Regions from separate parts of the Aneurinibacillus uraniidurans genome, predicted to be linked through region 4. Evidence: riboswitches for the same ligand, from Rfam matches in the RefSeq annotation. Region 4 holds a riboswitch; each other region holds the start of a gene.
What was found. Region 4 has a riboswitch for cyclic di-GMP ahead of PO771_RS11735 (methyl-accepting chemotaxis protein). Riboswitches for the same ligand answer to the same signal wherever they lie in the genome.

Region 1 (3,437 bases), 1.7 Mb from region 4:
GCTTCCTGAAGCTGTTGTTCCAAAAGCTTTCGTTCTGTAATGTCACGAGATACGGCTACAATTTTTTCTAGCGTGCCTTCTATCGTTCGAATGGCTGCTAGATTTGTCTCAAACCACACATATTCCCCGATTTTTTGGCGAATACGATAGGTAGAAGAGGTGTAGTTCATATGTTGAAGGGTAAGAAAGGCATTGTGTACATATTCGAGATCGTCAGGGTGAATAAGCAGATATGCACTTTTTCCTAACAAGCTGTCCATTTCATACTGAAGTAATCGATGGCATGCTGGTGAAACATATAAATACTCACCTTCCACGTTATGAATCGTAATCATATCCCCGGATGTTTCCGCGAGCAAACGGAATTTCTCTTCACTATCCTGTAGTGCCTTTTCGATCTTTTTCCGTTCTGTAATATCCCGTACGATAACCAAGGTGCCTGGATTTCCGTTATACGTTATCGGATTTGCCACAGTTTCTGTATATATGATCGTTCCATCTAGTCGAAGCAATTTTTCCTCCAACAATTCTGCATGCTTCTTATTTTCATAAGAAGAAAAGACTCGTTCTTTAACTTGAAGGAAAGAATCTGGATGAACTAAACTCATAACATCTTTTCCTATCAATTCTTCAGGATGGGCTGCTCCAAACAAGAGAGATCCTTCCTGATTCATGAAAACAATCTTGCCTTCACTATGGACCAAAACGGTATGTGGGGATGTTTCGATAAGCGTTCGATACCGTTCTTCACTATCTTCTAGCCCATTAATGGTAGTCTCAACTGTTTCAGCCATTAAATTAAAGGCGCTGCAAACCTCTTGAAACTCAATAGCCCGTGGTGCCACCTCTTTGACATCAATTCGATGTTTATAGTTGCTTTTTTGGATAAGTTGTACTCCGTTCAAAATAAACTGTAGAGGACGTTCCATATGATGGGATACCTTTAGTACGATGTATAAAACAAAAGCAACTACACATAGGATACTCATGATGATAATGAACATCGAACTGTAAAGGGAGTTAAGCATCTCCGCTTGATCTACTTCAGCGATGACTAGCCACTTCCCATTCTGTGTCCAATGATAAGCCCCAAGTGACTCCACTCCTCTATAATTAGAATAGGGGCGAACTACCGGGAGGTTAGCTTGAGCTTTTTGTACAATCTCTGTATGGACTTTTAAATTCAATCTTGCTGTACTGGCTACCATCCCATACTTTATAAGATCGGCTATAAACCTTGATTCAGTTATCATAACTCCTTCCCGATTGACTAAATAGGTTTCTCCTGTTTTTCCGAAGCGCATTCTCTCCATAATTTTTTCAATTGTGTGAGGCTCTACAACCCCGACGATAACCCCTTGGAACTGTTGCTGAGAGTCAATAACAGGACAAGAAACGATAATAGAAGGTCTGCCGGTTGCACGGGTAATGATAACGTCACTGACAAATTCTTTTCCTTTTTTTCCTTCTTGAAAGTAATCGCGGTCCGATAAATTAATACTAGCTTGATTTTTTATTTTTGCTCCGCTTTTGCTTGAATCTATTTCTATAAAACCGTTTTTATTAATGTATGCCAACATATCAAATTCACTTTGCAGATTAACTGCGGAAGTTAAAATGTTTTTCATTCTTTCTCTGTCCAGGCTTCTTATTTCGTTAATATTCGAAATGGTCCTGATGTATGAAGAACGTTCATTGAACCAATTTTCGATAGCTGTGCTTTGTAGGGAAACGGTTTGTTCTAGGTAATTCATTTGGTCTGCTTTTATGCCGCGACTTATTATGAAAAAAGTTGGAATGAGACTTGAAATTCCAATAAGAAATACAAAGAAAATCCCCCAAAACTGTAGTCGACTTTTGATTGTCTTTAATTGAAAAAGTCTGTATATGTAGTCAAACAAAAGAACATCCCCTTCCTCCATAAAAATAATAAATCTACAAAGAAGATGGTTGGGTGCACTATTGACTCTTATTCATCCAAGTGCCCATATTACAGATGAATATTCATTGTCTCCACTTTTTTGTTATACTAATGATATAGTTCATTATTACTAGGTAATATTACCTTTTTAATGTTTGGGAATCAAGGGAGATTTAGTGAAAAGTTGAACAGTTACTTCATGATTTTACAAATAATAGAATTCATACTTGCTAATAGTATGTGATGTGATACAATACTTTAAAAATTGAATATATTTACCAGATTAGAATGGTTATTTAGAATTTTTTGTTAATTTTACGATATAATTTGATAGGACAATATTACTGAATCAAGAATAGGAGAAATTATAATGAAAAAAATGAAATTGTCTTTGCGACATTTAATTATATTTGTCGCCCTTTTGTCGTGTGTTTTGACTCTCGTTAGTAGTTTGTGGAGTGGCTATCATACTGATAAACAAACGCTAATTGCAAATAATTTAGAAACCAATCGTGTATATGCTCAAAAGCTTGCCGAAACAACAGATACATTTTTTAAAGCTACTCTTCAAACTTTACGATTCAGTGCTATGGATATTGCTCCTTCTATGCAAAACGATGAACAGAAGCTTCTTCATGAGGCGAACCGTTTAAAAGAGCAAACCAATACGTTTAATTCCATCGTCATCACAGACGCAAAAGGAAAAATTTTAGCTACCTCTCCACAATCTTTACAATTAAAAGATAAAATGCTAGCATCCCCTGGTGGGAAGCAAGCGTTAAAAGAGAAAAAAACATTAATCTCCAAGCCATACACTGCTATTACGGGCCGGCTCCTTATCTTTATTTCACATCCTATTTTCGATAAAAAAGGAAACTACCTTGGATTAGTAGGAGGAACCTTGTATTTAAAGGAAAAGAATATATTAAACACTCTTTTAGGTGAACATTTTTATCAAGATGGTTCCTATGTATATGTAGTCGATGGAGATGGACGCGTAGTTTATCATCAAAATCCCCAGAGAGTTAATGATGTTGTAGTAGATAACCCTGTTGTTCAAAAGCTTATGCAAGGAAAAAGTGGAGCGGAACAGGTTATCAATACGAAAAAACAAGACATGCTAGCTGGATATTCGTATATTCCAATTGCTGACTGGGGAATCGTTTCTCAACGTCCAGTGGATAAGGCGTTGACACCTGCTACAGAAATGCTTAAAGAAATGGTACAACAATCCCTTCCTTTCTTAATTCTATCTCTACTTATTATCTGGTGGATTTCAAGGAGAATTGCACAACCCTTACATCAACTAGCGCATTATACCGAAAACAGTACTGAAAATAGTCAAGCAAAACATATAGAAAACGTGGCGGCGTGGTACTATGAAGTAATTCAACTAAAAAAGTCACTCCTTCACAGCCTGGTCTTTCTCCATAATAGGGTTAACTATTTTATGTATGAATCGACAACAGATCCGCTAACAAAACTTACGAATCGTCGGACGATGGATGAAAAAATG
Region 2 (3,437 bases), 770 kb from region 4:
CATCGGTGCGATGAAGCTGGAAGCGATGATGCGGTATGTGGATGCCGGAAGCTTGCTGATTGTCGGGAATCGCTATCAGGCACATAAGCTGTCGCTTCAGCACGGTGCAGCAGTACTGATTACAGGTGGATTTGATACGAGTGATGAAGTGAAAAAACTGGCCGATGAGCTGCAGCTTCCGATTATATCGAGCAGCTACGACACGTTTACGGTAGCGACGCTGATTAACCGGGCGATTTATGACCGCCTGATCAAAAAAGAAATTATGCTGGTGGAAGACATTCTGATTCCATTAGAAGGGTCCTACTACTTAACGACGAAAAGCACAGTCGCAGACTGGCACAGGCTGGCTGCTTCCGTCGATCACGGTCGCTTCCCGGTTGTAGACGAGAATATGAAAGTACAGGGCGTTGTGACGACGAAAGACGTAATGGGTCATGAATATTTGACGACGATCGAGAAAGTGATGTCGAAAAACCCGATTACGGTTGTCTCGCGTGTCTCGGTTGCATCGGCCGCTCATACGATGGTATGGGAAGGAATCGAGATGCTGCCGGTTGTGGATAACCATCGTAAAATGCTCGGTGTTATCACGCGTCAGGATGTACTAAAGGCGCTGCAATATATTCAGAAGCAACCACAGATGGGTGAGACGTTCGCAGACTTGATTATGAATCGTTTCCAGGAAGAGAAAGGTGAGAATGGCGTTTATTTCAGGGGTGAGGTTACGCCGCAGATGACAAACCATCTTGGTAATATTTCGAGCGGGGTATTAACTACGCTTGTATCAGAGTGCGGAAGCCATGCATTGCGTCAATTTAAAAAAGGAGATATGGTACCGGAGAACATTACGGTTTATTTCTTGAAGCCGGTACAAATTGAAAGTGTACTAGAGATTCGTCCGCGTGTGCTGGAGATGAGTCGGAAGTTCGGAAAAGTGGAAGTGGAAGTGTATAATCAGGGAACGATGGTAAGCAAGGCGATGATGACAGCACAGGTAATTGAACGATAGGGTAGTTGTGATTATTTGTTATCTAATACCTATTATTTTGTGTTTTATTACCTAAAATTAAAAAAATAATAATTGAAAATTAATAGTTATGTAGTATTATTTACTTATGAAATTTGTATGTAATCAGTAATTGTTAAAATCACGACAATGGCAAAACTAGGGAAACCTAGTGACGCAAAGCTATAGGGGCTACGATTGTATGCTGTACGATTATGCCAGCCAGTTATCGAATGATTAGAAAATAAGCTGTGAATTAAGGATGTTTATTTTCCTTATACGAGCCTATGATTCCAATCATAGGCTCTTTGCGTTGTTAAAAAGAATGTTATAAATTTATGGGCTTATATTTAGGGAGGTAAAAAAATGAGGATGATCCATATATCCCAGTATCAAGAAAGCAAGATGAAACTAGCAAAGCCGATTTATGATGCTAAAGGCAGGGTTCTGTTAGCGGCAGAAAATCGGGTTCATCCTGTATATCTAGAGAGACTACGGCATATGGGAATTACGACATTAATTATTGAAGATGAAGAATCAAAAGGCATTACGCTTGAGGAAATGCTGGATATGCGTACGTGGATCGAAATGATTCAGGGATTGAAACAAATATTTGATAAAGTAGCATCAAATCAACTATTTCCAATCAGTGTCCTTCAGTCTATTGCCCGTAAGCTTGTTGCGGAAGTAAAGCAGCGGCGTGCTATTATGTTAACCCCTTCCACTAGCTTACCTGCGGAATTATCCCCGTATGCTCATGCTGTAAATGTTACCCTGATTTCTTTATTGATATCTAAAAAATTGTCCTATAATGATTTACAATTGCACGATTTAGCCATCGGATGTTTGCTCCATGATATCGGAAAGCTCCATTCAAAAGAAATTGAGCATACAGAAATAGGTTTTTCAATTTTGAGGAAAGTTCGTGAGATTAGTTTTCTTTCTGCTCATATTGCTTATCAGCATCATGAACGGATGGATGGAACTGGTTATCCGCGTGGCATTAAGGGAAGTGAGTTTTTGGAGATCGCCCAGGTTTGTGCTGTAGCTAACTTATTTGAAAACCTTATGTCTGTAGAGAACATGCCCCCGCATGAAGCGATTGAAATGATTATGACGCAAAATGGTGTTGGATATCTACCTTCTGTTATTGAAGCGTTTGTTAGAAGTGTTCCTCCATATACACCTGGCATGAAGGTCGCCTTGAATAATAATATGATCGCAATCGTTACGCGTATCGAATCTCACATACAGCGACCAGTAGTGCGAATCACCTCTAGCAACCAAGAGATTTCATTGGCTAGTAATTTAAATCTTATGGTGTCAAAAGTACTAACGAATGAGGGATTAAAAAAAGAATTACATATTTAAGATTACTGCATTAGTGAGAGGGAATGGGGAATGAAAATTGTTTTTTTTAAGATATACTGAGGAAGTCGAATCAGAGGAAATCATTGTCGATGATATTTCATTGTATCTTAATCATTTACGGAAAAAATGAATAGAATGAGAAAAAGCCCATAAAAAGATTGGGCTTATTTTTATGAAATTAAGAGGAGGTCGAATTTGTTATTTTATGGTGAAGGGTATGTGAATAAGAAACAAAGACCATGCCTTCAAATTCAGCATTACACTAAATAAGCATGGTCTTTGCCTTATATTTCATCTTTTTAGCATGATAACTACAGGAGGAGCCCCTTACTTATTCTTCAACTGTAACAGAAACTCTAGTTGTTTTTCCTGCATACGAAACAGTAATTGTAGCTGTTCCTTTTCCTATTGCTTTAATAACGCCATCTTTTACATCGGCAATCATGATGTTAGAGCTAGTCCATAAAGCTGGCTTTGTTACATTAGCGTCTAACCCATCACTGTAATAGGTAGCGATGGCTTTCACGTTCTTTGTTGCCCCTGTTTTTAAAGTAACTTTTACTACATCTGTTTTTAAATATTTAAGCGTGTCGACATCCATTGGAATGGAAATTGATCTTCCATTAAGCTTAGCGACTATCGACGTTTTTCCGGATCCTGTTGCTGATACTAAACCATTTGTTACATCCGCAACATTATATGAGCCCGATGCCCAATCTGCACTGGTTGTTACGTCACGCGTACTGCCATCAGAAAGCGTAGCTGTAAGTTTGATTTGAATAGTTTTCCCTGTTTTTGTTGAGATTGATCGTGTATCCGCTTCTAGTTTACTGATGACATTAATTTCAACCGGGATGGAGATTGTTTTACCACCGTATTTAGCTGTAACTTTAATACTTCCATTACCGATGGCTGTTACAAGTCCGTCTACCACTTGAGCGTTGCGTACATTACTTACTGACCACTCAGCTTCTTTGGTTACATCCTTTTTGGTACCCAGAGAATCAGTGGCTGTTAGCGTGATTTGTTTTGTTTCTCCCAGGCTTAGAATGACAAA
Region 3 (3,437 bases), 1.4 Mb from region 4:
AATTCAACAGTTTGAACAGAACGCCAATCTTGTAGCTTCCACTTCGCAGGAAGTCGCAGCTAGCGTGGAACAAACAAATCAAGCTACCGAACAAATTACACTTGCCGTACAGGAAATCGCCACTGGCCTTGACCGACAAGTGGAAAACGCGGACCAGGCAGTAAAAACAGTATCCGGCATTTCTCAAGCAATAGAAGAAGCAACACATTCAATCGAAACCGTAGCCGAGATTACCCTATCGGCTGAAGAAAAATCGAGCAGCGGCACAAATCTGGTACAACAAACTCTTACACAGTTACATCAAATGCAACAGAGTGTACAAGCTACTGCAGGAGTTATAAATGGATTAGGGGAAAAAGCAGAAGAAATCACCACAATTATTGGCATCATGAGTGAAATTGCTGCACAGACAAACCTACTTGCTCTCAACGCAGCGATTGAAGCAGCTAGAGCAGGCGAACACGGCAAAGGGTTTTCTGTCGTTGCTGATGAAGTCCGAAAACTAGCGGAGCAATCCAGTACGGCAGCTGACCAAATTCAGTCTGTTATTCATGGCATTCAAAACGAAACGAAACACGCCATTGCCTCCATGCACACAGGTACGAGGGCCGTTGAAACCGGCTTGCATATGGCAGAACAAACCGGTTCCGCCTTCCATAGTATTGCTGATACAATCAACAAAATTAAATCATGTACGAATGATGTTGTTGTATTAATGACTCAGGTTAGCGAATACTCGCAGACAATGTTACCTCAGATTACGGAGATCTCACATTTGTCTGAAGAAAGTTCTGGTATGAATCAACAAGTTGTCGCCGCTACGGAAGAGCAAACTGCTTCCATGGAGGAAATAACCGCCTCAGTTAGTCAACTTCATCACATGTCACAAGAATTACATCGACTTACACACCAATTCAAATTTTAATCTACAGACGAAGCCCTTCTATTGTGAAGGGCTTCGTCTGTGTACTCTTCTTTTATCTACTTTTAAGTATTTATTAAGATTACGATAGTAATATTCAAAACAGGCAAGATTTCTGGTAACATCGGACTAGTAAAACATTACTATAGGTTCTGAAAAAGGCAAACTTATTGAAAAATAAGGACGCAAAGCCATGGGTCTAAAGTTTGTATAAACTATGACAGCCGGTTGCCGAAGTCACATATTCGTAATGATTCTTTTAGCCAAAGAATAAATCCAACTTTTTATATTTTTTAACTTGAGATTTATTCGTACATGACCCAAAAGAATCGGATGACTAGGCTATTCCCAAAATGGATAGTCTTTTTCTTTTCCTAGAATCAAAAAGGGGAGAATTATCGTGAGAGATTTAAAAATTCGGACACGCGTATTAATTGGTTTTTCCGCAACACTACTTCTGTTACTTATGGTTTCATTTATCGGGTATCACGGTTCTGTTCAAACGAAAGAAAAATATGATGATTTAATTAATCGAGCCATGCCAGCTGCCGTTGAAGTACAAAATATGAATTATAATTTGGCAGTAATCGCATCAAGTTTACGTGGGTATGTTGCGTATGGTGATGATACATACTTAAATACGTTACAGAAATCAAAAGAACAATTTCATAAAAACATAGAAAACTTATTAGCCATGACCCAAGTCGAAGAAAATCAACGGTTAATCAAAGAAATCATCGCAGCTAGCGGCGAATATGAGAAAATAGTTGATCTTTCCATTGATGCGGGAAAGAACAGAGATATCGCAAAAGCCAAAAATCTATCCTTGCAAGGTAGGGTTTATTTACAAACAGCGCAAGAAAAGTCCACACAATTAAAAAGCAATATTGATACAGTTGTTCGTGATACACAGCAAGCCACTTCTGAGAAGAGCGCTCGAACCAATTTATTAACCTTAATTTTTTCTACCATCGCATTATTAATAGGCATTATTCTTTCTATCATTATCTTCCGTTCAATCGTACGCTTAACAAAAGAACTCATTACATTCACTGAACATGTGGCAGCTAGCTCGCAGCAAATTTCAGCAAGTACTGAAGAAATTGCCCATGGAAGTCAGCAGCAAGCCGCTTCAGCTAGTCATTCATCGGAACTTGTAAAAGAAATGACGAATGTGATCCAATCGGTAGCTAAAAATACAGAGCAAGCCTCTATTTTTTCCGAGAAGGCTGTAGAACTATCCATCGATGGGAACGGCGTGATTCAAGAAGCCGTAACAGGAATGAGAGATGTTAGACAAAAAATGGATAAACTCGAGAAAGAATCCCAGCAAATTCAAGAGATTATTAAGGTGATTAGTCAGATTGCTGATCAAACAAATCTGTTAGCACTTAATGCGGCGATTGAAGCTGCACATGCGGGGGAAGCAGGCAATGGATTCGCCGTTGTTGCAGGCGAAGTTCGAAAACTTGCGGAAAGAAGTCGACAAGAGACGAAAGAAATTTCAACACTAACCCTATTGATACAGCAAGGGATAGAAGATGCTGTTTTAAGTGCGAAAATAGGCGATGAAGAAGCGCAAAATGCAGGCAAATCGTTTGAACAAATTAAAACAATTGTGCAAGAATTATCCGGTCGTGTGTCGGAGATTGCAGCGGCTACTGAGGAACAGGCAGCTCAATCATCAGAAGTGCTAGGTGCAGTTGAAAACATCGCCGCCGTTACACAACAAACAGCAGCTGGCACAGAAGAAACCGCTGCTGCTGTCGTTGAGATGGCGAACATGTCAGAAAAATTGTCTCATCTTATTACTAAATTATAGTCGGTCAGGGGCAGGCATGAGAGAATTCCGTGCTTGCTCATATTCTTTTCGCAGCTCGGCCACAACATCAGCAATCGGCGCGATCTGCTTGATCGCGCCTACTCCTTGTCCGGCGGACCAAATATGTTTCCACGCCTTCGCTTCCGTTTCAGCTGCTTGTGAGAAAGAGAAATCCATCGATTCTTTCTTTTGTAAATGATTCGGGTCAAGTCCTGCATTGCGAATGCTTGGCACGAGATAATTAGCGTGTACGCCACTAAATGCATCCGTATAAATCAAATCTTCCGCACCAGATTCCAGCAGCATGTGCTGATACGCTTCACTAGCAAAGCTTTCAGACGTAGCAATAAAGCGCGTTCCCATATATACCATATCCGCACCAAGTACTTCCATCGCCAAAATATCCTGTCCACGGGATATACAACCGGCTACAATCGTTATTCCGTCCCAGAATTCTTTGACCGCTCCAAGAAAAGCAACTGGATTCAGTGTTCCCGCATGTCCACCAGCTCCGTTGCACACGAGAATTAATCCATCAATTCCTGTCGTAGCCGCTTTTTTGGCATGAGTCAGATTGATCACATCGGAGAAAACCAGCCCTCCATATTCATGTACGACATCTACAACGGATTGAGGATTTCCTAACGATGTAATCACAATCGGCGGCTTGTACTTCTTAATTAATTCCAGATC
Region 4 (3,437 bases):
CGTCTGCCAACTCCTGCGTAGCCTGTGAGCTGGCCATGATGCTCCCAACCTGCATCTCCGTACCGCTGGCAATTTCCTGAATCGCTGCCGAAACTTGCTGATTCTCTTGCACAGTATTTTTAATTTCGGATGATAGTCTTGTTGATAAATGAGAAATGCGGGACGAAACATCCGTTACGTTATGAATAATCCCCCGCAGATTTTTGAGCATCGCATAAAAGCTTTTTCCTAATTCACCAATCTCATCGTTACTTTTTATTTCCTCAATTTCAATATTCAAATTCCCCTCCGCAATCATATGTGCTTTTTCGGACAGGGATTGAATCGGTGCCATCATACGTCTGATGATAAAATAAATAAGCAATCCACTAACAATGATAAAGAACAGCATCATGTACAAAATTGTACTGGCTTCTTTCCATGCTTTTTGATTGACTTCCGCTACATTATAATCAACCACATAAAGCGCAATAACATTGTTGTTTTCATCTACAATCGGCGCAAGCCCTGTTTTGTATTGACCGTACTGATCGCCATATACATCTGTAGCTTGAATTTTCTTCTGTTCAAACGACGTTTTCATCAGAGCAAGCAAATCCGGTGAGAGGCCTACTTCGTTCAGGTTCTGATTATATGGTACATCTGCTTTTCTTAGACTTGAACTCATTGCAACATTAAAAAACTGTCCATTCTTATAGGAGGCAATAAATAAGTTGGCAATAATTTTAGAATTGCCCATGATTTCATCCATCTTTTTTGTCATTTGCAGTGCATCCGGGTTTTTATCATTCGGCTGCGCAACGATGGATCGTACTTGATCCTGATTTACTTCTTCTGCCAGAATAGCTGCTGCATCATTCAACTGCTTGCTCATACTATTCAAGTTACTATTTTTAATCATAGAATATGCAGCTATACTACTAAAAACTCCAAAAGCAACTAAGATAGCAAGAGCCGCAATAATAATTTTCATACTTGCCGAACTTCTAATCTTCCTCACTCATAACCCCTCCAGATCATCATCTTTCCTTATCCCCTGCAACACCTATAGTTCAACCCACCAAGTCAGCAAATTCTGTATATTCCCCCTTCAACAAAAAAACAACCCCTAATAAAACGAATGCACAAAGCAAGCAGGGGTTGTTTCGAATGCAACCTGGCAGCCGTAGTCAGAAAGACCGTAGGCCCATAGCTTTGCGTCCCATCTTTTCAGAAGGTTTGCCAACATTTACATATTATATATGTCACGTATGTTTAAATAACAACGAGGAAAATTTTACACTTTTCCTCAAATTTTTTCAATAACAATCTACTAAATAGTACTTTTTTATCACCAAAGAGAGCAATTCAGAGATATTGAAAGCATTTCCATGCGAAAATCGTAAAAATTAAATATAGAAAAAGATTTTATCCTATTATAAAGTTAGCATTTTACCGTAATAAAGGGTACAATTTAGATAGTTGAGTATTAATTCTAGGAGGATTCATACATGAAACGATTTACAGCCCTACTTTTTGTATTTGCAATGATGTTATCCGTCATTGCCGGATGCTCTAGTACTAGCAACAATAAAAAAGAATTAGTCATCGGTGTGGATGATCAGTTTGCTCCGATGGGATTTCGAGATGATAAAAACCAACTCGTTGGATTTGACATTGATTATGCACGTGCAGCCGGCAAAAAGATGGGATACAACGTTGTATTCCAGCCAATCGATTGGTCAGCAAAAGAATCCGAGCTGGCTAGCGGTCGCATTGATTTAATCTGGAATGGATATACCATTACGGATGAACGGAAACAAAAAGTATTATTTACAAAACCATATCTGAAAAATTCACAAGTGATCGTTATCCCGGCGGCATCACCTATTAAAACTCTAAACGATCTTGCAGGTAAAAAGATCGGGCTGCAATCGATGTCTTCAGCAGCAGATGCGTTAAATGCAAATCCAATCAAAGCAAAAGTCGGTAACGTATCCGAGTACAAAGATAATGTGTTAGCATTAAGTGATTTGAAAATCGGTCGCGTCGATGCACTTGTTATGGACGAAGTAGTTGCCCGCTATTATATGTCGAAAGAAAACAATACATTTAAATTACTTCCTGAATCATTAGCGCCAGAAGAGTACGGAGTCGGTGTTAAGAAAGGCAATGAAAAATTGTTGAATCAGCTGCAAAAAGCACTCGATGACATGAACAAAGACGGCTCAGCAGCCGAAATCTCTAAAAAATGGTTTGGCGAAGATAAGGTATTGAAATAACATACGAACATATGAGAAAGAAACCCGGATTTCTTCAACGATCCGGGTTTCTCAATTAGGAGTATCGATAAATGAGCATGGATTATATACTAACGACTACCCTTTCAATGCTAGAAGGCGCACAAATGACGATTTTGTTATTTCTAATCGCCATTGTTGTGTCCATTCCACTCGGATTTATTTTAACGATGATGGCAAATAGCAAGCTTAAGCCGCTTGCCTGGTTTGCCCATGGCTATATTTATGTCATGCGTGGAACCCCATTATTATTACAGCTGCTATTTATTTGTTTTGGTCTGCCTCTCATTCCGGTTGTTGGCGACTATCTGATCATGGATCGGTTTGTCGCGGCTTGTGTCGGCTTTATTTTGAACTACGCTGCCTACTTTGCAGAAATCTTCCGCGGTGGTCTGCTAGCGATTGACAAAGGACAATATGAAGCTTCACAAGTGTTAGGATTAAACAGATGGCAAACCATAACAAAGGTTATTTTACCGCAAATGTTCCGTGTTGCACTTCCTGCGGTTTCAAATGAGTCGATTACACTCATTAAAGATACGGCATTGTTATATGCCGTTGCCGTTCCTGAATTGCTTCATTTTGCGCAAACGGCTGTAAACCGCGACTTTACGATTGTTCCATTTTTTATTGCAGGTATCATGTACTTGCTGATGACGCTCGTATTGACACTGCTGTTTAAACTACTTGAAAAAAAGTTCAAATTTGAATAAAAGGATTGGCACCCAATGGATATGATTCAAGTTTCAAATCTAAAAAAATCGTTTGGACACGTGGATGTACTAAAAAAGATTACGTTTTCGATCCAGAAAAACGAAGTTGTCGCGGTTATCGGTCCCTCAGGCTCAGGAAAAAGTACGATGCTTCGCAGCCTGGTCGACCTAGAGCATGTCGATGGCGGGAGCGTTTGTGTGCAAGGGGACTATCTCGTTAAAGATGGAACGTATGCGAACAGCAAGGATATAAAGAAAGTCACATCGAAAATGGGCATGGTGTTTCAGCATTTTAACCTCTTCCCCCATCTAACCGTAAAAGAAAACCTGGAACTGGCACCTAAGCATGTAAAGAAAGAGCCAGCTGCAGAGATCAGTAAGCGCAGTCGTGAGTTGTTAGACAAAGTTGGCTTGGCTGCGAAAGCAGATGCGTACCCTGCCAATC

Region 1: it holds a riboswitch for cyclic di-GMP, as region 4 does, so the genes downstream of both, PO771_RS03315 (sensor domain-containing diguanylate cyclase) here and PO771_RS11735 (methyl-accepting chemotaxis protein) in region 4, are expected to answer to the same signal.
Region 2: it holds a riboswitch for cyclic di-GMP, as region 4 does, so the genes downstream of both, PO771_RS15625 (HD-GYP domain-containing protein) here and PO771_RS11735 (methyl-accepting chemotaxis protein) in region 4, are expected to answer to the same signal.
Region 3: it holds a riboswitch for cyclic di-GMP, as region 4 does, so the genes downstream of both, PO771_RS04915 (HAMP domain-containing methyl-accepting chemotaxis protein) here and PO771_RS11735 (methyl-accepting chemotaxis protein) in region 4, are expected to answer to the same signal.

What each region holds. Positions count from the first base shown of each region.
Region 1 covers NZ_CP116902.1:644,064-647,500, forward strand. The annotation lists gene PO771_RS03315 (sensor domain-containing diguanylate cyclase) at 1-1,901, opposite strand, end outside; cyclic di-GMP riboswitch class II at 1,940-2,023, opposite strand; gene PO771_RS03320 (sensor domain-containing diguanylate cyclase) at 2,292-3,437, shown strand, end outside.
Region 2 covers NZ_CP116902.1:3,125,461-3,128,897, reverse strand. The annotation lists gene PO771_RS15630 (CBS domain-containing protein) at 1-1,012, shown strand, start outside; cyclic di-GMP riboswitch class I at 1,152-1,243, shown strand; gene PO771_RS15625 (HD-GYP domain-containing protein) at 1,376-2,380, shown strand; gene PO771_RS15620 (Ig-like domain-containing protein) at 2,712-3,437, opposite strand, start outside.
Region 3 covers NZ_CP116902.1:988,463-991,899, reverse strand. The annotation lists gene PO771_RS04920 (methyl-accepting chemotaxis protein) at 1-925, shown strand, start outside; cyclic di-GMP riboswitch class I at 1,073-1,158, shown strand; gene PO771_RS04915 (HAMP domain-containing methyl-accepting chemotaxis protein) at 1,323-2,744, shown strand; gene PO771_RS04910 (NAD(P)H-dependent flavin oxidoreductase) at 2,739-3,437, opposite strand, start outside.
Region 4 covers NZ_CP116902.1:2,352,409-2,355,845, forward strand. The annotation lists gene PO771_RS11735 (methyl-accepting chemotaxis protein) at 1-1,000, opposite strand, end outside; cyclic di-GMP riboswitch class I at 1,148-1,233, opposite strand; gene PO771_RS11740 (amino acid ABC transporter substrate-binding protein) at 1,491-2,261, shown strand; gene PO771_RS11745 (amino acid ABC transporter permease) at 2,333-2,992, shown strand; gene PO771_RS11750 (amino acid ABC transporter ATP-binding protein) at 3,008-3,437, shown strand, end outside.